Regions from separate parts of the Streptomyces sp. NPDC056503 genome, predicted to be linked through region 1. Evidence: riboswitches for the same ligand, from Rfam matches in the RefSeq annotation. Region 1 holds a riboswitch; each other region holds the start of a gene.

Region 1 (7,073 bases):
CTGGACGAGTTCGACGCGTCGCTCGCCCGGCCCGGCGGCCTCGCCGGGCTCCGGGTCCAGTCCGTCGACCTCACCGACCGCACCTTCGCCCTCCTCTCCGCCTCCACCACCGCCACCGTCTTCCTCGGCTGCCCCATGGAGCCCGAGGCGGCGGCCAAGGTCCGGGCCGACGGCGCACTGGTCTTCCCGCCCGTCCCCGACCTCCCCTTCGACCCGTACCGCAACCGGCTCTACACCCCCGACGAGCTGTACCGGGACGTCGCCGGCGCCGGCGGCTACGCGACCACCCCCGACGCCCTCTCCTACGCCTGGTTCGGCACCACCCGCGCCGACGGCGACGTCTTCTCCTCCATGCTCCGCTCGATCCACGACGACGCCGTCGGCGACGCCCTCGACGAACACCTCGCCGGCCGGCGGGTCGTCGGCGTCATGGGCGGCCACGCCATGGGCCGGGGCACCGAGGCGTACGCGGGCGCGGCCCGCCTCGGCCGCTCCCTCGCCCGCACCGGGTACACGGTGGCGACCGGCGGCGGCCCCGGCGCGATGGAGGCGGCGAACCTCGGCGCGTACACGGCCCCCTTCGACGACCCGGCCCTCGACGAGGCCCTCGCCCTCCTCGCGAAGACCCCGTCCTTCGCGCCCTCCGTGACGGAATGGGCCCGCGCGGCCTTCGGCGTACGGGCGCTGCTGCCCGGCGGCGGCGACTCGATCGGCATCCCCACCTGGTTCTACGGCCACGAACCGCCCAACGCCTTCGCCGGCCACATAGCCAAGTACTTCGCCAACGCCCTGCGCGAGGACGGCCTCCTGGCCCGCTCCACCGCCGGCGTCGTCTTCCTCCCCGGCGCCGCCGGCACCGTCCAGGAGATCTTCGACAACGCCACCCCCAACTACTACGGATCCCTCGGCGCCCCCACCCCCATGGTCCTCGTCGACCGCGCCCACTGGACCACCCGCCTCCCCGCCTGGCCCCTCCTGGAGACCCTCGCGGCCGGCCGCCCGATGGCCGCCCGGATCGCCCTGGTCGACTCCGTCGACGAGGCCCCGGCGGCGCTGGAAGGGCTGGGCACCGCGTAGATGGACCTCCTCGTGTGCGCGGGCTGCGGAACGGAACTGTCGGTGCCGGTGGAACGCGTCGCGCTGCCCCCGGAGACCCGCGTCCGCGCCGGCCACGAACCCCTGCCGCCGCTCATGGCACCGGGCACCTACGCCGTGGACCCCACCCCCTGGCGCCGGCCGTGGCGCGCCTGGGAGGAGCTGAGCGCGGCGGAAACGGCCGCGTCCGGCCTGTACGCCCCCGTGTACCCCGTCCCCCTCGGCCCGAGGAACCACCTGGTGCTCGCCCCCGGCGACACGCGCGGCACCCGGCTGGTCCCCGAGCGGTGCGAGAGCCACTGCCTGGGCATCGCGGCGGGCGAGGAACCCAACCTGGTGTGCGCCGGCTGCGGCCTGGGCGTCGGCTCACGGGAGGACGACTGCGGACTCTGGCAGACCGTCTGGTACGCCCCCGGCGCCGTGGTCCGCCGCCCCCTGGACGTCCCGGCACCCGCGCCGCCCCCGCCGGACCGGCCCCCTTACGACGGTTCCGACGAGGCCGACCGGGGCGACCTGCGCCTCGCGGCCGCCGCGGGCGCCGCCCTGGCCCGGCTCCTGGCCGCCTCCGGAGGCGCGCCCCTCGCCCTCCCCGCCGGTCCCGTCGCCGAACTCTTCGGCCGCGAGCTGACCCGGCTCCTCCCGGCGGGCCCGCCGACCCGCCGCGTGGCCCTCGCGGCCCCGGACCTCCCCGAGGACCGCGCCGACGTCGTCCTCGTACCGGCCGACCGCCGCACGGGAGAACCGACCCCGCCGAAAGCCCCGCCCGCCCGGCCCGCCGACGCCCCGGTCGCGGTCCCGGTGACCGCCCGCCTCTGGGCCGGCCTGGCGCTCCCCGCCGAGACCTCCCCGATGCCGCTCTCCGGACGGCCGCCGGCCGGCGTGCTCCGCGACGACTACCCGCTGCCGGACCGCCCCGGCCGACTCCGCGGCCCCGACCGGCACACCCTCCGCTGGACCCTGTCCCGGATGCCCGAGGTCCGGCAGCCCTGGCTGCGCGCCCTCTACGACCGGATCTGACCGGCCCCGCCGTCCCCGTGACCACCACGGCCCCCGTCGCCTCCGTCGCCCCCGTCCAGCACGACGACCTCCGCGGCCCGGAAGGCCACCGCCACCTCCGCGCCCTCCTCCGGAACCTCCCGCGGCGGGACCTCCGCCTCCAGCGGCGGACCGTCCGCCGGCCGCAGGACCACCGAGACGTGCCGGCCCCGGAAGGTACGGGACTCGACCCGGCAGGCCAGGCCCTCGCCCGCCACACGGACACCGGCCGGGCGGACCAGCAGCGTCCGCTCCCCCTGGGGCGAACCGTCCGGGACCGGGATCCGGCCCCACACCGTCTCCGCCACCGCCCCGGACACCGTCGCCGCGACGACGTTCTCGAAACCGAGGAACCGGGCCACGAACTCCGAGCCCGGCCGCTGCCACACCTCCACCGGCGTCCCCGACCGCACGATCCGCCCGTCCCGCATCACCACCACCCGGTCCGCGAGCGCGAACGCCTCGCCCTGGTCGTGGGTGACCGCCAGGACCGTCGTGCCGAGCCGCCCGAAGAGCGCCCGCAGCTCCACCACGAGCCGCTCCCGCAGCCCCCGGTCCAACTGCCCCAGCGGCTCGTCCAGCATCAGCAGCCGGGGGCGCGGCGCCAGCGCCCTCGCCAGCGCCACCCGCTGCTGCTCGCCGCCCGACAGCGCGGCGACCGACCGCCGGCCCGCGCCCGGCAGCCCGACCAGGTCGAGCAGCTCCTCGACCCGCGCGGCCCGCTCCCCCTTCGGCACGCCGTGCATCCGCGGCCCGAAGGCCACGTTCCCCGCGACGTCCTTCTGCGGGAACAGCTGGTGGTCCTGGAACATCAGGCCCACCCCGCGCCGGTGCACCGGCACCCCCGCCTGGTCGGCACCACCGAGCAGCACCCGGCCCTCGTCCAGCGCCTGGAGCCCGGCGACCGCGCGCAGCAGCGTCGACTTGCCGGACCCGCTCGGCCCCAGCACGCACACGATCTCGTGCTCGGCGACCTCCAGGTCCACCGCGTCGAGCACCGCCCGCGCCCCGAACCGTACCGTCGCTCCGTCAAGGGTCAGCATCAGAACTCCCCGGTGGTCCGGTCGGTCCGCAGCCGTTCGAGCAGCAGCAGGGAGACCGCGCACACCACCATCAGAATCGTCGACAGGGCCATCGCCTGTCCGTAGTTGAGCTCGCCCGGCCGGCCGAGCAGCCGCGCCACCGCGACCGGCAGGGTCGGGTTGTCGGGACGGGCGATGAAGACGGTCGCCCCGAACTCCCCGAGCGAGACCGCGAAGGCGAACCCGGCCGCGATCAGCAGCGCCCGCCGCACCAGCGGCAGGTCCACCTCGCGCCAGGCCCGCCACGGCGAAGCGCCGAGCACCGCCGCCGCCTCCCGCAGCCGCTGGTCCACCGCCCGCAGCACCGGCAGCATGGTCCGCACCACGAACGGCACCCCGACCAGCGCCTGCGCGAGCGACACGAGGATCCAGCTGGCCCGCAGGTCGAACGGCGGCTCGTCCAGCGTGATGAGGAACCCGAAACCGACCGTCACCGCCGACACCCCCAGCGGCAGCATCAGCAGCGCGTCGAAGCCCCGCACCAGCCGCCCCGCCCGCCGCGTCAGCGCCGCCGCGGCGAGCCCGCCGATCACCACCGCGATGCCCGTGGCCACCACCGCGTACCGCAGCGAGTTCCCCACCGCCTCCAGCGGCGGCACCAGGAACGTCCCGGCCTCGTCGAGCGAGCCGAGCGCCCGGTAGTAGCGGAGCCCGTACCCCTCCGGCGTGGCGAGGGAACGCTCCACCAGCACCCCCAGCGGCAACAGGATCAGCGCCGCCACCGAGGCCAGCACCCCGCCGAGCAGCGCCCACTGCCCGACACCGCGCGGCCGGCGCGCGGTCAGCTCCGGGGAGACCAGCCGCAGCGCCGTCTCCCGCCGCCGTACCGTCCGGGCGTGCACGGCGAGGATCACACCGACCGCCACGAACTGGACCAGCGTCAGCACGGCGGCCGTCCGCAGGTCGAGCAGCCGGGCCGTCTGCCGGTAGATCTCCGCCTCCAGCGTCGTGTACGCGTCCCCGCCGAGGATCTGCACGACGCCGAAGGAGGTGAAGGTGAAGAGGAAGACCATCAGCGCCGCCGCCGACACCGCCGGCACCAGCGCGGGCAGCGTCACCGCCCGCCACGCCGTCCACCGGGACGCGCCGAGCACCCGCGCCGCCTCCTCCTGGCGCGGGTCGAGCTGCGCCCAGAGCCCGCCGACGGTCCGGACGACGACCGCGTAGTTGAAGAAGACGTGCGCGAGGAGGATCGCCCACACGGAGCTGTCCAGCCGCAGCCCCCACAGCTCGTCGGTGAAGCCGCCCCGGCCCACCAGGGCCAGGAACGCCGTGCCGACCAGCACCGTGGGCAGCACGAACGGCACGGTCACGACCGCCCGCAGCACCCCCTTGCCGGGGAAGTCGAAGCGGGCGAAGACATACGCCCCCGGCAGCGCCACCAGCAGCGTCAGCCCCGTGGAGGCGACCGCCTGCCACACGGTGAAGCCGAGCACGTCGAGGATGTCGGAGCGCCCCAGCGTCGTCCCGATCGCGCCGAGGTCCCAGGCGCCGTCGGGCCGCAGCCCGCGCTCGACGATCGAGACCACGGGCCAGGCGAAGAAGAACGCGAAGAACGCGACGGGCAGGGCCATCAGCCCCAGCCGCGCCGCGCTCCCCTTCACCCCACGCCTCACTTGAGGAGCGACGACCACTGCTGGATCCACGCCTCGCGCTTCTCGGCGATCTTCTCCGGCTCCATCGTCTCCGGCTTCTCGACGACCACGCCGTGCTTCGTGAACAGCTCCGGCAGGGTCGCGTCCTTCGCCACCGGGTTCACGAACATCTGGAGCGGCATGTCGTCCTGGAACTTCTTCGACACCAGGAAGTCGATCAGCGCCTTGCCGCCCTCGGGGTTCTTCGCCCCGTTCAGCAGACCGGCGAACTCGATCTGCCGGAAGCAGGTGCCGGTGGACACCCCGGTGGGGGCCTCCTTCGGCTGCGGCTCGGCGTACAGCACCTCGACCGGCGGGCTGGAGGCGTAGGAGACGACCAGCGGGCGGTCGCCCTTGGCCTCCTTGCCGCCGGCCGAGCCGGAGAACTCCTGGTTGTAGGCGAGCTCCCAGCTGTCGACGGTCTTCACGCCGTTCGCCTTCAGCTTCGACCAGTAGTCCTGCCAGCCCGCGTCGCCGTACTTCGCGACGGTGCCGAGGAGGAAGCCGAGGCCCGGGGAGGACCGCTCGGGGTTCTCCACCACGAGGAGGTCCTTGTACTCCGGCTTCGCCAGGTCGTCGAAGGACTGCGGCGGCGCCAGCTTCTTGTCGGCGAAGTACTTCTTGTCGTAGTTGACGCAGATGTCGCCGGTGTCGATCGGGGTGACCCGCTTGTCGAGCTTGAAGCCGGCCGGGATCCGGTCCGCGCCCTTCGCCTCGTACGTCTCGAAGATGCCGTTGTCGACGGCGCGGGAGAGCAGGGTGTTGTCGACGCCGAAGAAGACGTCGCCCTGCGGGGAGCCCTTGGTCAGGATCTCCTTGTTGACGGCCTCGCCCGCGTCACCGGCCTTCAGCACCTTCACGGTGAAGCCGGTCTGCTTCGTGAACTCCGCCAGCACCTCCTTCGAGGCGTTGAAGGAGTCGTGGCTCACGAGGGTCACGGTCTTCGGCGCGGGCTCTCCGGACTTCCCCGCGGCCTCGCGGACGGACTCGGTGGAGCAGGCGGCGAGGCTCGTGACGCCGAGCGCCGCGACCAGCGCGACGGCGGCGGCCTTCCTGGTGTTCATGTGATGTCCTCCTGGGTGGGACCAGGAAGAGACGCGGCCCTGCCCGCGCCCGGGGAGACCGGACGCGGGCAGGGCGCAACAGCTCGAGTTACGACCGAACTTCCTACCCGGAATGACCCGGGCGAGGTTCAGAGGGTCTGCGGTCTACGGTTACCGCACTCTCAGCGCTGTGGCGCTCCCCTGTCGGAATATGCAGGTGTGTTCGAGCACAGGGTACAAGGTCAGCGTTCGGCGGCCGCGAGCTGCCCACAGGCGCCGTCGATCTCCTGGCCCCGGGTGTCCCGCACGGTCACCGGCACGCCGTGCCGGGCGATGGCCTCCACGAAGGCCTTCTCGTCCTCCGGCCGCGACGCGGTCCACTTCGAGCCCGGCGTCGGGTTCAGCGGGATCAGGTTGACGTGCACCCGCTTGCCCTTGAGCAGCCGGCCCAGCAGGTCGCCGCGCCACGCCTGGTCGTTGATGTCCCGGATGAGGGCGTACTCGATGGAGATCCGGCGGCCGGACTTCTCGGCGTACTCCCAGGCCGCGTCCAGCACCTCCCGCACCTTCCAGCGCGTGTTCACCGGCACCAGCGTGTCCCGCAGCTCGTCGTCCGGAGCGTGCAGCGAGACCGCGAGCCGGCACTTGAAGCCCTCGTCGGCGAAGCGCAGCATCGCCGGCACGAGCCCGACCGTGGACACGGTGATCCCGCGCTGCGAGAGCCCCAGCCCGTCGGGCTCGGGATCGGTCAGCCGGCGGATGGAACCGACGACCCGCTTGTAGTTGGCGAGCGGCTCGCCCATCCCCATGAAGACGATGTTCGACAGCCGCGCGGGCCCACCGGGCACCTCGCCGTCGCGCAGCGCGCGCATGCCGTCGACGATCTGGTGCACGATCTCTGCGGTCGACAGGTTCCGGTCGAGACCGGCCTGCCCGGTCGCGCAGAACGGACAGTTCATGCCACAGCCGGCCTGCGAGGAGATGCACATCGTCACCCGGTCCGGGTAGCGCATCAGCACGGACTCGACGAGCGTGCCGTCGTGCAGCCGCCACAGGGTCTTGCGAGTGGTGTCGTCGTCGCACGAGATGTGCCGCACCACCGACATCAGGTCGGGCAGCAGCTCCCCGGCCAGCTTCTCCCGCGAGGCGGCCGGGATGTCGGTCCACTCGGCGGGGTCGTGCGC
Region 2 (7,073 bases), on a different contig from region 1:
CAGCAGGGGCCGGTGCAGAAGTAGTCGACGCCGGGTTCGGCGGCGGCCGCGGCCGCCTCGGACTCGGCGTGGCAGGAGCGGCCGATCAGGACCTCGTCGCCGAGGATGGCGCGGGCGGCGGGGACGGGCAGGTCGCCCTGGCCGAGGTGGAGGACGTCGGAGCCGATGGCGTGGGCGACGTCGGCCCGGTCGTTCACGGCGAGGAGCTTGCCGTGGCGGCGGCAGGCCTCGGCGAGGACGGCGAGGTGCTCCAGCTCCTCGCCGGCCTCCATGCCCTTGTCGCGGAGCTGCACGATGTCCACGCCGGAGGAGAGCACGGCGTCGAGGAAGGCGGGCAGGTCGCCCTGGCGCTTCCGGGCGTCGGTGCACAGGTAGAGCCGGGCGTCGGCGAGCTGCTCACGAGGCGTGGGCATGGTGGTTCCCCCCGTCGGGTGGCGCCGGTGCCGCGGCGTGGGGCCGCGGCGCCGGCGGTGGTGGTCCGGTGTGTCAGACGGCGAGCGCCTGGGCGCGGCGCTTCACCTCCGTGCCGCGATTCTCGCCGAGGGCCTGCGCGGGGGTGCCGGGCAGGGTGGGGTCGGCGGTGAAGAGCCACTCCAGCATCTCCTCGTCGGAGAAGCCGTCGTCCCGCAGGAGCGTCAGGGTCCCGGCGAGGCCCTTGACGACCTTGTCGTCCTGGATGAAGGCGGCGGGCACCTGGAGAGCGTTGTTCTCTCCGCGGCGCACGGCGATCAGCTGGCCCTCCTTCACCAGCTGCCGCACCCGCGTCACCTCGACGTCGAGCATCTCCGCGATGTCGGGGAGGTAGAGCCAGGCGGGGACGAGAGCATCGATGTTTGCGTCAATCTCGGTCACGGGACAAGCCTGCCATCCGGGACCGACAGTCGGTAGTCGGGCCCGCCCCGACGCCTCCGTACGGGGGTGGCGCCGGGCGGGAGACGGCCCCGGCCGTCCCTTCCGGATCCCGCCGGGCTCCCGGCCGACCCGGAAGGGACGGACTACCGGGCCGCGGACTTCAGCGGGACGGCCGGGTCGGCGGCGCGCTCGGGGTCGAGGGGGGTGCCGGCCTCGATGAGCTTGCGGCCCTGGGCGAGGTCGCGGGGGCGGCCGACGGCGAGGAGCGCGACCGGCACCCCGCCGCGCAGCCAGAGCACCGACCAGGAGGCCCCGGCCGGGTCGCCGCGCCGCACGAGGGCGTCGGCGCCGGCGTGGTGGCCGGCGTACTGGACGAAGCGGCCGAACTGCTCGGACCAGAAGTACGGGACGGGGTCGTACGGCTCCGGGGCGGGGCCGTCGGCTCCGGTGAGGTCGGCGGCGACCGTGCGGGGGCCCTGGAGGGCGTTGTCCCAGTGGTGGACGAGGAGCCGCTCCCCGTAGCGGGCGGAGGGGAAGGAGGCGCAGTCGCCGACCGCGTACACGTCGGGCAGGGAGGTGCGCAGCCGGTCGTCGGCGGTGACGGCGCCGCTCGGGTCGAGGGCGATGCCGGAGTCCGCGAGCCAGTCGGTGGCGGGGCGGGCGCCGATGCCGACGACGACGGCGTCGGCGGGGAGCTCGCGGCCGTCGGCGAGGACGACGGCGCCGGGGCGGACGGTGGCCACGCGCGCGTGGGTGAGGAGTTCGGCGCCGCTCTCGGCGTACCAGCCGGCCATGACGGTGGTGACCTCGTCGGGCAGGGCGCCGGCGAGCGGGAGGGCGGCGGCCTCGACGACGGTGACGGCGCAGCCGGCCTCGCGGGCGGCGGTGGCGAACTCGGCGCCGATCCAGCCGGCGCCGACCACGACGACGGGGCCGCCGCCGGCCAGGACGGGGCCGAGGCGGACGGCGTCGTCGAGGGTGCGCAGCAGGTGGACGCCGGGGACTCCCCCGGTGCCGGGGAGGGTGAGCGGGTGGGCGCCGGTGGCGAGGACGAGGGCGTCGTACGGGAAGCGCCCCTCCTCGGTGACGAGTTCGCGGGCGGCGGGGCGCAGCCCGGTCGCGTCGAGGCCGAGGCGGAGGTCGACGCCGAGGGACTCGAAGTCGACGTCGAAGGCGGAGTGCTCGGCCTTGCCGAGGAGGACCGCCTTGGAGAGCGGGGGCCGGTCGTAGGGCTGGTGGGGTTCGGCGCCGATGAGGGTGACGGGGCCCTCGAAGCCCTGCTCGCGCAGGGCGACGGCGGTCTGCACGCCCGCCATGCCCGCGCCGACGATCACGACGTGCCGCTGGTTCTGCTTCTGCTCGCTCACTCGTCCACCATACGCATCTGACACATCGTCAGATAGAAGGCCCTCTGTGGCGCTCCGGCGACGGGGGCTAGGGTGGCGGGCACACACCACTCGCGGGAGCCCGGACGCACCGGGCTGAGAGGGAGGCTGGCCGGCCTCCGACCGTACGAACCTGATCCGGGTCATGCCGGCGAAGGGAGGGGCGGGAACGCCCATGCGTTCTTCCGACAGCACCAACGACAGCACCCACGACGGCACCGTCACCGCGACCACCGACGTCACCGCGACCACCGACGTCCTCGTGGTCGGCGGCGGCGTCATCGGCCTCGTCACGGCCTGGCGGGCGGCCCTGCGCGGGCTGACCGTCGCGGTCGTCGACCCCGCACCGGGCGGCGGCGCCGCGCGGGTCGCGGCCGGCATGCTCGCCGCCGTCACCGAACTGCACTACGGCGAGGAGACCCTGCTCGGGCTCAACCTCGCCTCCGCCGAGCGCTACCCCGCGTTCGTGGCCGAGCTGGAGGAGGCCACCGGCCTCGACGTGGGCTACCGGGCCTGCGGCACGCTCGCCGTCGCGCTCGACGCCGACGACCGGGCCCACCTGCGCGAGCTGCACGCCCTCCAGACCCGCTGCGGACTCGCCTCCGAATGGCTGAGCGGCCGCGAGTGCCGCCGTCTGGAGCCCATGCTGGCGCCCGGCGTGCGCGGCGGGCTCCGGGTGGACGGCGACCACCAGGTGGACCCGCGCCGGCTCGCCGCCGCGCTGCTCACCGCCTGCGAGCGGGCCGGGGTGGTCTTCCACCGGGCGCTCGCCGAGCGGCTCACGGTGGTCCGCGACCGGGCGCGCGGAGTCGTCCTGGGCGACGGCACCGAGCTGACCGCCGGCCGGACCGTCCTCGCCGCCGGCAGCCTCAGCGGCCGCCTCGCGGGCGTGCCGCCGTCGGTCCTGCCGCCGGTCCGCCCGGTGAAGGGCCAGGTCCTGCGGCTGCGGATCCCCGCCCCGTACGCCCCCTTCCTCTCCCGCACCGTCCGGGCCGTGGTCCGCGGCAGCCACGTCTACCTGGTGCCGCGCGAGAACGGCGAGCTGGTCGTCGGCGCCACCAGCGAGGAGCTGGGCTGGGACACCACGGTGACCGCGGGCGGGGTGTACGAGCTGCTGCGCGACGCCCACGAGCTGGTCCCCGGCCTCACCGAGCTGCCGCTCACCGAGACGCTGGCCGGACTGCGCCCCGGCTCCCCGGACAACGCGCCGCTGCTCGGCCCGAGCGCCCTGCCCGGCCTCGACCTGGCCACCGGCCACTACCGCAACGGGATCCTCCTCACCCCCGTCACCGGCGACGTCATGGCGGAGGTGCTCACCACCGGCCTCCTCCCCGACGAGGCGCGCCCCTTCTCCCCCCGCCGCTTCCCCACCGCTCTCTCCGTACGTCAGGAGCAGCCCGCATGAACGTGTCCGTGAACGGGGAGCCGCGCGCGCTCGCCGCCCCCGTCTCCCTGGAGGCCCTGGTCACCGGCCTCACCACCGCCCCCTCCGGAGTCGCCGCCGCCGTCAACGAGACGGTGGTGCCGCGCGGGGAGTGGGCGGCGACGCTGCTCGCCGACGGCGACCGGGTCGAGGTCCTGACCGCGGTGCAGGGGGGCTGAGCGCGATGTCCGACGACGTGTTCACCCTCGGTGGTACGGAGTTCTCCTCCCGGCTCATCATGGGCACCGGCGGCGCCCCCAGCCTGGACGTCCTGGAGCGCTCCCTGGTGGCGAGCGGCACCGAGCTCACCACGGTCGCCATGCGCCGCCTCGACCCCACCGTGCAGGGCTCGGTCCTGTCCGTCCTCGACCGGCTCGGCATCCGCGTGCTGCCGAACACGGCGGGCTGCTACACCGCGGGCGAGGCCGTGCTGACCGCCCGGCTGGCCCGGGAGGCCCTCGGCACGGACTGGATCAAGCTGGAGGTGGTCGCCGACGAGCGGACCCTCCTCCCCGACGGGGTGGAGCTCCTCGACGCCGCCGAGACCCTCGTGGACGACGGCTTCACCGTCCTCCCCTACACCAACGACGACCCGGTCCTGGCCCGGAGGCTGGAGGACGTCGGCTGCGCGGCGATCATGCCGCTCGGCTCCCCCATCGGCTCCGGCCTCGGCATCCGCAACCCGCACAACTTCGAGCTGATCGTGGAGCGGGCCGGCGTCCCGGTGATCCTCGACGCCGGCGCGGGCACCGCCTCCGACGCGGCGCTCGCGATGGAGCTGGGGTGCGCGGCGGTGATGCTCGCCTCGGCGGTGACCCGCGCGCAGGAGCCGGTCCTGATGGCCTCGGCGATGCGCCACGCGGTCGAGGCGGGCCGGCTGGCGCACCGCGCCGGCCGCATCCCCCGGCGCCACTTCGCGGAGGCGTCCTCCCCGACGGAGGGCCGCGCCCGCCTCGACCCGGAACGCCCCGCGTTCTGACCCCGGCGCGGAGCGGGGTACGTCACAAGCGTGCTGCGGTCGGGCCCCGGAGGGCGGGGCCCGTCCCTACCGGCTCGTAGACTCGACGCCGTGGACACGACCCTTCAGGACCCCCTCGTCGGGCGGCTGCTCGACGGCCGCTACCGCGTCGACGCGCGCATCGCCGTCGGCGGGATGGCCACGGTCTACCGGGCCGTCGACACCCGCCTCGACCGCGTCCTCGCGCTCAAGGTGATGCACCCCGCCCTGGCGGCCGACGCCGTCTTCGTCGAACGGTTCATCCGCGAGGCGAAGTCCGTCGCCCGCCTCGCGCACCCGAACGTGGTCGCCGTCTTCGACCAGGGCGCCGAGGGCGCGTACGTCTACCTGGCGATGGAGTACGTCTCCGGCTGCACCCTCCGCGACGTGCTCCGCGAGCGCGGCGCCCTGCAGCCCCGCGCCGCCCTGGACATCCTGGAGCCGGTGCTGGCCGCGCTCGGCGCCGCGCACCGGGCCGGGTTCGTGCACCGGGACATGAAGCCGGAGAACGTGCTGATAGGGGACGACGGCCGGGTCAAGGTCGCCGACTTCGGGCTGGTCCGCTCCGTCGGCTCGGCGACCGCCACCACCGGCGCGGTCCTCGGCACCGTCTCGTACCTCGCCCCCGAGCAGATCGAGCACGGCACCGCGGACACCCGGGCCGACGTGTACGCCTGCGGCGTCGTCCTGTACGAGATGCTGACGGGCGCCAAGCCGCACGCGGGCGACACCCCCGCCCAGGTCCTCTACCAGCACCTGAACACCGACGTGCCGGCCCCGTCCGCCGACGTCCCCGGGCTCCCGTTCGAACTGGACGAGCTGGTCGCCGCCGCCACCGCCCGCAACCCCGAGGTCCGGCCGCACGACGCCGTGGCCCTGCTCGCCCTGCTCCGGGAGGCCCGGGCCACGCTCACCGACGCCCAGCTGGACGCACTGCCGCCGCGGGCGCGGACCGAGCAGCGGGACACCGGCGAGGACCGTACCGGCGTGATCGCCCGCCCCGTGCCCGGGCCGGACGCCGCCGACCCGCACGAGGTGCGGCACACCAGCCGCCTCGCGACGCCCGAGCCCCCGTCGGCCGGGCCCCGGCGCGCCCGTCGCCCGGCACCGCGCGGCCCGCTCCTGATCGTCCTCGGCGTCCTGCTCGCCCTGGGTGTCGGCGCCGGCGTCTGGTACGTCAACGCCGGCCAGTTCACCCGCGTCCCCGCCGTCCTCGGCCAGACCGAGCAGGTGGCCGCCGAGCGGCTCGCCGACGCCGGCCTGGAGCTGGGCACGACGAAGCGCGCCTTCAGCGAGGCGTACGAGCGCGGCACCGTGATGGACGTCGACCCGGCGCCCGGCGAGCGGGTCCGCAGCCACGCCACGGTCACCCTCACCCTCTCCCGGGGTCCGGAGATCGTGAAGGTGCCCAACCTGCGGAACAAGCCGCTCGACGAGGCCAGGCGGATCCTCACGGAGCAGGGCCTCGCCCCCGGCGTGGTCACCACCTCCTTCAGCACGACCGTCGCCCAGGGCGCGGTGATCGGTTCGGACCCGGAGCCGGGCACCGAGCGGGCCCCGGACTCGGCCGTGGCGCTGGTGGTCAGCAAGGGCGCCCCGGTCGACGTCCCGGACGTCACCGGCGAGACCGTCGCCGACGCCACCGCCACCCTCCAGGAGGCCGGCCTCAAGGTCTCCGTCGCGCCGGAGCGGGTGCACTCCGCCGAGGAGGCCGGCTCGGTCGCCGCCCAGTCCCTCGCCGAGGGCAGCCGCGCCGCGAAGGGCGACGCGGTCACCCTGACCGTCTCCAAGGGGCCGCGCCAGGTCGAGGTGCCGGACGTCGTCGGCATGACGACCGACGAGGCCCGCGAGGAGCTGGAGGCCGCCGGCTTCGAGGTGAAGGTCGAGAAGAGCTTCCCCTTCCTCGGGGACGAGGTCACGGGCCAGTCCGTCGAGGGCGGGAAGACCGCCCCGGAGGGCTCCACCGTCGCCATCACGATCAAGGGAATCTGAGAGAACCATGCGCAACCCCGTCGGCGGCCACGTCCCCGTGGCCGGCGGTCTCGCCACGACCGGCCTCGGCTACGCCCGCGAGCTGGGCGCCGAGACCGTCCAGGTCTTCGTCGCCAACCCGCGCGGCTGGGCCACCCCGGTCGGCAACCCCGCCCAGGACGAGCGGTTCCGGGAGGAGTGCGCCGCCGAGTCGATCTCGGCCTGGGTGCACGCCCCGTACCTGATCAACTTCGGCTCCCCCACCGAGGCCACCGTCGAGAAGTCGGTGGAGTCGCTGCGCCACTCGCTGCGGCGCGGCCGGGAGATCGGCGCGCGGGGCGTGGTCGTCCACACCGGTTCGGCGACCGGGGGCCGCCCCCGCGAGGAGGCGCTGGCACAGGTGCGGGAGCGGATGCTGCCGCTGCTCGACGAGCTGACCCACGAG
Region 3 (7,073 bases), on a different contig from region 1:
CTGGTGCCGCTCGGTCAGGAACAGGCACTGGGCGACTTCGAGGACAGCCTGGAGGCCGCGCTCGGCCGGATCCTCGCCGAGGAGAGCGCCGGCCCGGCCTGACCGACGCCCTTCGTACGCCTGACGCCGGCGCCCCCTCCGTACGCCTGACGCCGGCACCCGTTCCGTACGGTCGACGCCGGGGCCCGTTCCGTACAGCCGACACCGGCGCCCCCTCCGCACGCCTGACACCGGCGTTCCGCTCCGTACGGTTGCCTGCGAGGCCTGATGCCGTACGGCCGCCGCGCGCGCGTCACTTCGCGCGGCGCCGCCGTCCGCCGCGGCCCGCCGCCCGGCTGCCGGCCTGCTCCGCCGAGGGACGGTCGGCCGACACCACGAGCGCCGCGAGTGCCGTCGTCACCGGTACCGAGGCGACCAGACCGATCGAGCCGACCAGTGTCCGGACGATCTCCTGCGCCACCAGTTCGCTGTTGGCCACCGTCCCCATGCTGCTCTGCGCGATGGTGAAGAGCAGGAGCAGCGGGAGCGCGGCGCCGGCGTAGGCCAGGACCAGCGTGTTGACCACCGAGGCGATGTGGTCGCGGCCGATCCGGATCCCGGCCCGGTAGAGGGCGCGCGGGCCCATGCCGGGATCGGCCTGGTGGAGCTCCCAGACGGCCGAGGTCTGGGTGACGGTGACGTCGTCCAGGACACCGAGCGAACCGATGATCACACCGGCGAGCAGCAGGCCGGACATGTCGATCTCCGGGTAGAGACCGTGGATCAGTCCGGTGTAGTCGTCGGTGTTGCCGCTGAGCGAGGCCCAGCCGATGAAGAAGGAGCCGAGCAGGCCGATCAGCAGCAGCGAGATCAGCGTGCCCAGGACCGCGACCGAGGTGCGGGCCGACAGGCCGTGGCACATGTAGAGCGCGAGCAGCATGATCGCGCTCGACCCGACCACGGCCACGACCAGCGGGTTCGACCCCTCCAGGATCGCGGGCAGGATGAAGAGGGTGAGCACCAGGAAGCTCACGGCGAGCGCGATCAGGGCCATCACGCCCCGCATCCGCCCGACGAGCACGACCGCGAGCGCGAAGATGCCGGCGAGGACCGCCATCGGCACCTTCCGGTTCACGTCCGTCACCGAGTACTGCAGGTCCTTCGGGGCGTCGGGGGCGTAGGCGACCACCACGCCCTGGCCCTCCTCCAGTTGGCGCGGGGCGTCCGGCTGCACGATCTCGGTGAACCGCCGCCCCTTGTCCGGACCGCTGGTGACCTCGATCGTCGCCTTCTCGCACTGCCCCTGCTGACCGTTGACCGCCTCGCGGCCCTGCGGGGTGGAGGTATCGCCGGTGGGCGGCACCTGCGCCGCGTTCACGTCCCGGCAGTCGACCTGCTCGACCGCCACGACCTCGCCCTGTTCGGTCTGCCGGTCGAAGCCGACCCCGGTCCGCTCGTGGGCCGGCGTGCCACCGGGCCAGAGCACCACGAGACCGACGACCACGGCGGTGGCGAAGGGGATGAGGACCGCCGCGATGACTCTTCGCAGATGGCGCGAGACGGGTGCGGCGGGCCCGTGGCTGTGGCTGTGCCCATGACCGGAGCCGTGGCCGGAGCCATGGCCCGGACCGTGCTGACCAGCGCCGGAACCGGCGCCGTGCCCGTGCTCATGGCCGTGCGGATCGGGGGACTGCTGTGAGGAAGTCACCGCCCGATCATCGCAAGAACGGTGGGGGGCCCACTGTTCAGCACGCCAGGGAGGGCGCTAGCCTCGTGACACCTTTGCACACGCGGGAGCTCGGAGCACCGGGCTGAGAGGGCGCTGATCACCGTACGCGCGTACTGACTGACGTACGTACGGGAGGAGGCTGCGCCGACCGCCGAACCTGTTACCGGGTAATGCCGGCGTAGGGAGATTCGGTCTCATGACCATTCAGGACGCACGCACGCCTGCCTCCGACCAGAACGACCAGAGCGACTCGAACGGCGCGCGCACGCCGGGCTGGCACAAGGGGTACGTCGAGGGCTCCCGCCCGGACCTCCGGGTGCCGGTCCGTCAGGTCCACCTCACCAACGGCAAGGACGTGACGCTGTACGACACGTCCGGTCCGTACACCGACCCCGCGGTCGACACCGACGTGCGCCGTGGACTGCTCCCGCTCCGCGAGAACTGGATCATCGCGCGCGGCGACACCGAGGAGTACGCGGGCCGTCCGGCCCGCCCCGAGGACGACGGCATCAAGCACACCTCGCCGCGCGGCGGCGGGCTCAAGAACCTCGACGCGGTCTTCCCGGGCCGCCCGCGGCTGCCCCGCCGTGGTCGCGCCGGCCAGGCCGTGACCCAGCTCGCCTACGCCCGCCGGGGGGAGATCACCCCGGAGATGGAGTACGTGGCGATCCGGGAGAACGTCTCCCCCGAGGTCGTCCGCGAGGAGATCGCGGCGGGCCGCGCGGTGCTGCCGGCCAACGTCAACCACCCGGAGATCGAGCCGATGATCATCGGCAAGCGGTTCCTGGTGAAGGTCAACGCCAACATCGGCAACTCCGCGGTCACCTCCTCCATCGAGGAGGAGGTGGAGAAGATGACCTGGGCGACCCGCTGGGGCGCCGACACGGTCATGGACCTGTCCACCGGCCGCAACATCCACACCACCCGCGAGTGGGTGCTGCGCAACTCCCCCGTGCCGATCGGCACCGTGCCGCTCTACCAGGCCCTGGAGAAGGTCGACGGCAAGGCCGAGGAGCTGACCTGGGAGATCTACAAGGACACGGTCATCGAGCAGGCCGAGCAGGGCGTGGACTACATGACCGTGCACGCCGGCGTGCTCCTGCCGTACGTGCCGCTCACCGCGCGCCGCAAGACCGGCATCGTCTCGCGCGGCGGCTCGATCATGGCGGCCTGGTGTCTCGCGCACCACAAGGAGAACTTCCTCTACACCCACTTCGAGGAGCTCTGCGAGATCCTGGCGGCGTACGACGTCACCTACTCGCTCGGCGACGGACTGCGGCCCGGCTCGATCGCTGACGCCAACGACGAGGCCCAGTTCGCGGAGCTGCGCACGCTCGGCGAGCTGAACACGATCGCCAAGCGGCACAACGTGCAGACGATGATCGAGGGCCCCGGGCACGTCCCGATGCACAAGATCAAGGAGAACATCGACCTCCAGCAGGAGATCTGCGAGGAGGCGCCGTTCTACACGCTCGGCCCGCTGACCACGGACGTCGCGCCCGCCTACGACCACATCACCTCCGGCATCGGCGCGGCGATGATCGCCTGGTGGGGCACGGCGATGCTCTGCTACGTCACGCCCAAGGAGCACCTGGGCCTGCCGAACCGCGACGACGTGAAGACCGGTGTCATCACGTACAAGATCGCGGCCCACGCGGCGGACCTCGCCAAGGGGCACCCGGGGGCGCAGGAGTGGGACGACGCCCTCTCCGACGCGCGCTTCGAGTTCCGCTGGGAGGACCAGTTCAACCTGGCCCTCGACCCGGACACCGCCCGTGAGTTCCACGACGAGACGCTGCCGGCGGAGCCCGCGAAGACCGCGCACTTCTGCTCGATGTGCGGTCCGAAGTTCTGCTCGATGAAGATCTCCCAGGACATCCGCCGTGAGCACGGCGGCACCCAGGAGGAGATCGAGGCCGGCATGGCCGGGAAGTCGGCGGAGTTCGCCGCCTCCGGCAACCGGGTCTACCTGCCCCTGGCGGAGTAGCGGTCCGCCGTACGCGCCGCACCCCGGCCCGCGGTCCACGGGGGGATCGCGGGCCGCGGTGCGTCAGGGGGCCGGGGGCGGCGGAGGTATCGGGGGTACCGGGTCGGGGTCGGGGTCGGTGGCGGTGAGGGCGGCCTGGAGGAAGGGGATGACGCCGCGCTCCAGGAGGGCGTGGCGCCAGGCGGCGCGGGCCCGGGTGAGTTCGTCGTCGGGCACGCCGGTCTCGGCGGGGCTGTTGCGGAGGGCCGTCAGCAGGAGGCCGGCGCCGGCGCAGAGCAGACCGGCGGCGGCGAGGGCGCCGAAGACCAGGCCGGCGGTGAGCAGCGTGGTGCCGAGGGCGGCGTCCGGCGCGAGCCACCTGACCACCGCGCCGACCAGGAGGAAGATCGCCGCGGCGGTGCCGGCGAGCACCGGGACGAGGACGGTGAGGACCGCGACGGCGCCCGGCGACTCGTCCGGGGCGGGGCTCCGGGGGCGGTTGGAGGCGGCGCGGTCCGCTTCGCGGACCTTGGTGAAGTGCTCGTACTCGCTCGCCGCCGCCGCGGTGATCAGCGCTGTCGCGTTCAGTGCCATCGCGCGGAGCTGGGCGGCGGTCAGCCGTGTGCCCGTTCCGGCGAGTTCCGGCCGTTCCGGCGCGGTGCGCAAGGCGTCGTCGAGGACCCGCTCGTACTCGGCGCGGTCCTCGGTCAGCAGGTGCGGAGCCACGTTCATGTGCATCCCCCGATGCTCGGTGGGCCGGGACCGGCCGTGGAGAACGGCGGTCCGGGCGGAAGCGGAGGAGAGCCTGCTAGCTGGGGAGACCGATGGTAGGGCCGCGACCGTGCGCGCTGACAGGGGGTTTCCGGAATTCGCCCGCCCCGGACGCACAGGGTGAGAGTCAGTCCCCCAGGGGGAGTTGGACCACCAGCAGCTTTCCGGCCATGGTGACGCCGCCGTCCATGGCGATGGCGAGCCCCTCGGCGTAGACGTGCGGGCCGTCGACGACCGGGCGCGAGTCCTCCTCGCCGTCCTCCGTGCCGACCTGGCCGAGGAGGTACGGGATCGGGCTGTGGCCGTGGACGATCCGCGAGCCGCCGTAGGTGCCGAGCAGCTCCTGGACGGCCTGCGGGCCGCCCTCGTCGCGGAAGGCGAAGCGCTTGGTGAACTTGCGGAAGAGGTCCCAGACCTCGTCGGCGTCGTTGCGCGTGAGGACCTCGTGGACCGTGTCGTTGACGTCCTCGATCGTCTGGCCGTACTCCAGGTACGCGGTCGTGTCCGAGTGCAGCAGGAGGTGGTCGTCCTCGCGGACGACGGCGTCGAGCCGGGACATCCACTGGAGGTGGACGTCCTGGAGGCGGTCCATGTCGTGCTTCTGCCCGCCGTTGAGCAGCCAGGCGGCCTGGAAGGTGGCGGTGCCGGCCCCGGAGTTGACGGGGGTGTCGCCGAAGCGCTTGGCGCCGATGAGGAGCAGCTCGTGGTTGCCCATGAGGGCCTTGCAGTAGCCGCCCGCGGCGGCGGCCTCGGCGGAGAGCCGCATGACGAGGTCGATGACGCCGATGCCGTCGGGGCCGCGGTCGGTGAAGTCGCCGAGGAACCAGAGCCGGGCGTTGCCCGCGGCCCAGCCGCCGTTCTCGTCGACGAGGCCCTGGGCGCGGAGGGCGGCGACGAGCTCGTCGAGGTAGCCGTGGACGTCGCCGACGACGTAGAGCGGGCCGGGGCCGTCACCGCCCGCGGCGGCGGGCGCGGGGGCCGCGGCCGGGGCGACGGGGACCTGGAGGGTGTCACCGCGCTGGATGACCGGGAGGTCGCGCTCGGTGGGGGTGTAGCCGTCCGGGAAGCCGTCGGGGAAGCCGGCGCCGGGGTGGGCGGAGGCGGCGCCGGGGTGGGGCGCGGTGACGACGGGGCGGGGCGCGGCGGGGTACGCGGCCGGCTCGGAGGGCGGCGTCGGCTCAGGACGCGCGGTCGGATCCGGCTGAGCGGCCGGTTCCGGGAACGCCTTGGGCTCGGGGTACGCCGGGGGTTCGGGGTGCGCGGCCGGCTCGGGGCGCGCCATGGGTTCGGGGCGTGCGGCCGCTTCCGGGAACGCGACCGGCTCGGGGTACGAGGCCAGGCGGGTGCCCAGGTGGAGTGTGGGATCGGCGGGCGCGGCGGGCGGCTCGCCCGCGTGGCCCTGCACGGGCACCCGGGCGTACGGAGGTACGCGGAAGTCACGCAATGTCGCCGTGCGCTCCACGGGATCCTGCCCGGCCCCCTGAGTCATCGACCCCTCCACCACCGTCGCGATGCCCTGCACATCGCGGACCGGCCTGGTCGGGGGGTCCGCGGTGTCGTGCGCCCATCATAGGAATGAGGGTCCGCCTGTGTGACGCACCAGGGGTGGTGAATCCGGGTTGGCTCCGGGTTCACCGGTTGTTTCGCCCGAATTGAGAAGGTCCAGTCCAGGGTCGGGTCCGGTGGGGCGGCCGGTTTCGCCGTCTCCGCCCACGGGCAGGGACGGGACGGCGCTCGTTCTCGGGGTCGTGCTCGGGTCCTGCTCGGGTTGCCGAGTCATGCCCGCGTGGTGCTGTGAGGCCGTGCCGAGAGCCGTGCCCGTGTCGTGCCGCGAGTCCTTCCCGGGTCGTGCCGTGAGCCGTTCCGGGTCGTGCTGTGAGCCGTGCTCGGGTCGGGCTCGGGTTCCGCTCGGGTCGTTCGTCCGGCCGCTCTTTCGGCGCGGCCGGAGTTCGGAGGGTGCCTTCCTTCGGGTGCTGCGGGCTCTCGGTCCGTCGGCCCGTCAGTCCTTCGCCGGTGAGCGCGGCGGGCTCACCGTCGTCCGCGGCGACCGGCGCTGCGAGGACGTGCGGACGATGAGTTCCGTCGGTATCACCTGCTCGACCGGGCCGTCCCCCTCGATCCCCTCGATGGCGTCGATGAGGAGCTGGACGACGGCGGTGCCGATGCGGCGCGGTTTGAGCGAGAGCGTCGTGACGGGCGGTTCGGTGGTGGCGTACACGGTGGACTCGCTGCAGCACACGATCAGCAGGTCGTCGGGGACGCGCAGCCCGTAGCGGCGGGCGGCGGCGAGGAGGTCGGTGCCGTTGGGGTCGAAGAGGCCGTAGACGGCGTCGGGACGGTCGGGGCGGGCGAGCAGCCGGTCGGCCGCGACGGCGCCCGCGCACGGGTCGTGCGCCGGGTAGGCCTCGTAGACGGGATCCTGTCCGACCCGCTCGCACCAGTTGAGGTACGCGGTGGTGGAGAGGCGGGTGTAGGTGTCGGTGGTGGTGCCGGTGAGGAGGCCGATCCGGCGCGCGCCGGCGTCGGCGAGGTGGTCGAGGAGGTCGAGGACGGCGGCCTCGTGGTCGTTGTCGACCCAGGCGGTCACCGGGAGCGTGCCGGCGGGGCGTCCGTCGGAGACGACGGGGA

Evidence for each region. A riboswitch is a leader RNA that binds a small molecule or an ion and turns the genes downstream of it on or off. The one in region 1 is predicted to bind thiamine pyrophosphate.
Region 2: another riboswitch for thiamine pyrophosphate. It lies ahead of thiO (glycine oxidase ThiO); the one in region 1 lies ahead of ACFQ8C_RS01470 (thiamine ABC transporter substrate binding subunit).
Region 3: another riboswitch for thiamine pyrophosphate. It lies ahead of thiC (phosphomethylpyrimidine synthase ThiC); the one in region 1 lies ahead of ACFQ8C_RS01470 (thiamine ABC transporter substrate binding subunit).

The regions. Positions count from the first base shown of each region.
Region 1 is NZ_JBHTST010000003.1:21,547-28,619, reverse strand. It holds gene ACFQ8C_RS01490 (LOG family protein) at 1-1,077, shown strand, start outside; gene ACFQ8C_RS01485 (hypothetical protein) at 1,120-2,112, shown strand; gene ACFQ8C_RS01480 (ABC transporter ATP-binding protein) at 2,097-3,173, opposite strand; gene ACFQ8C_RS01475 (ABC transporter permease) at 3,173-4,786, opposite strand; gene ACFQ8C_RS01470 (thiamine ABC transporter substrate binding subunit) at 4,825-5,910, opposite strand; TPP riboswitch at 5,993-6,102, opposite strand; gene rlmN (23S rRNA (adenine(2503)-C(2))-methyltransferase RlmN) at 6,132-7,073, opposite strand, start outside.
Region 2 is NZ_JBHTST010000057.1:34,406-41,478, forward strand. It holds gene thiE (thiamine phosphate synthase) at 1-413, opposite strand, end outside; gene ACFQ8C_RS18920 (Rv2175c family DNA-binding protein) at 487-852, opposite strand; gene ACFQ8C_RS18925 (NAD(P)/FAD-dependent oxidoreductase) at 996-2,219, opposite strand; TPP riboswitch at 2,302-2,415, shown strand; gene thiO (glycine oxidase ThiO) at 2,413-3,642, shown strand; gene thiS (sulfur carrier protein ThiS) at 3,639-3,839, shown strand; gene ACFQ8C_RS18940 (thiazole synthase) at 3,845-4,639, shown strand; gene pknB (Stk1 family PASTA domain-containing Ser/Thr kinase) at 4,730-6,649, shown strand; gene ACFQ8C_RS18950 (deoxyribonuclease IV) at 6,657-7,073, shown strand, end outside.
Region 3 is NZ_JBHTST010000007.1:62,014-69,086, forward strand. It holds gene ACFQ8C_RS03715 (SsgA family sporulation/cell division regulator) at 1-102, shown strand, start outside; gene ACFQ8C_RS03720 (YibE/F family protein) at 293-1,687, opposite strand; TPP riboswitch at 1,760-1,910, shown strand; gene thiC (phosphomethylpyrimidine synthase ThiC) at 1,905-3,695, shown strand; gene ACFQ8C_RS03730 (hypothetical protein) at 3,759-4,412, opposite strand; gene ACFQ8C_RS03735 (metallophosphoesterase) at 4,573-5,934, opposite strand; gene ACFQ8C_RS03740 (LacI family DNA-binding transcriptional regulator) at 6,445-7,073, opposite strand, start outside.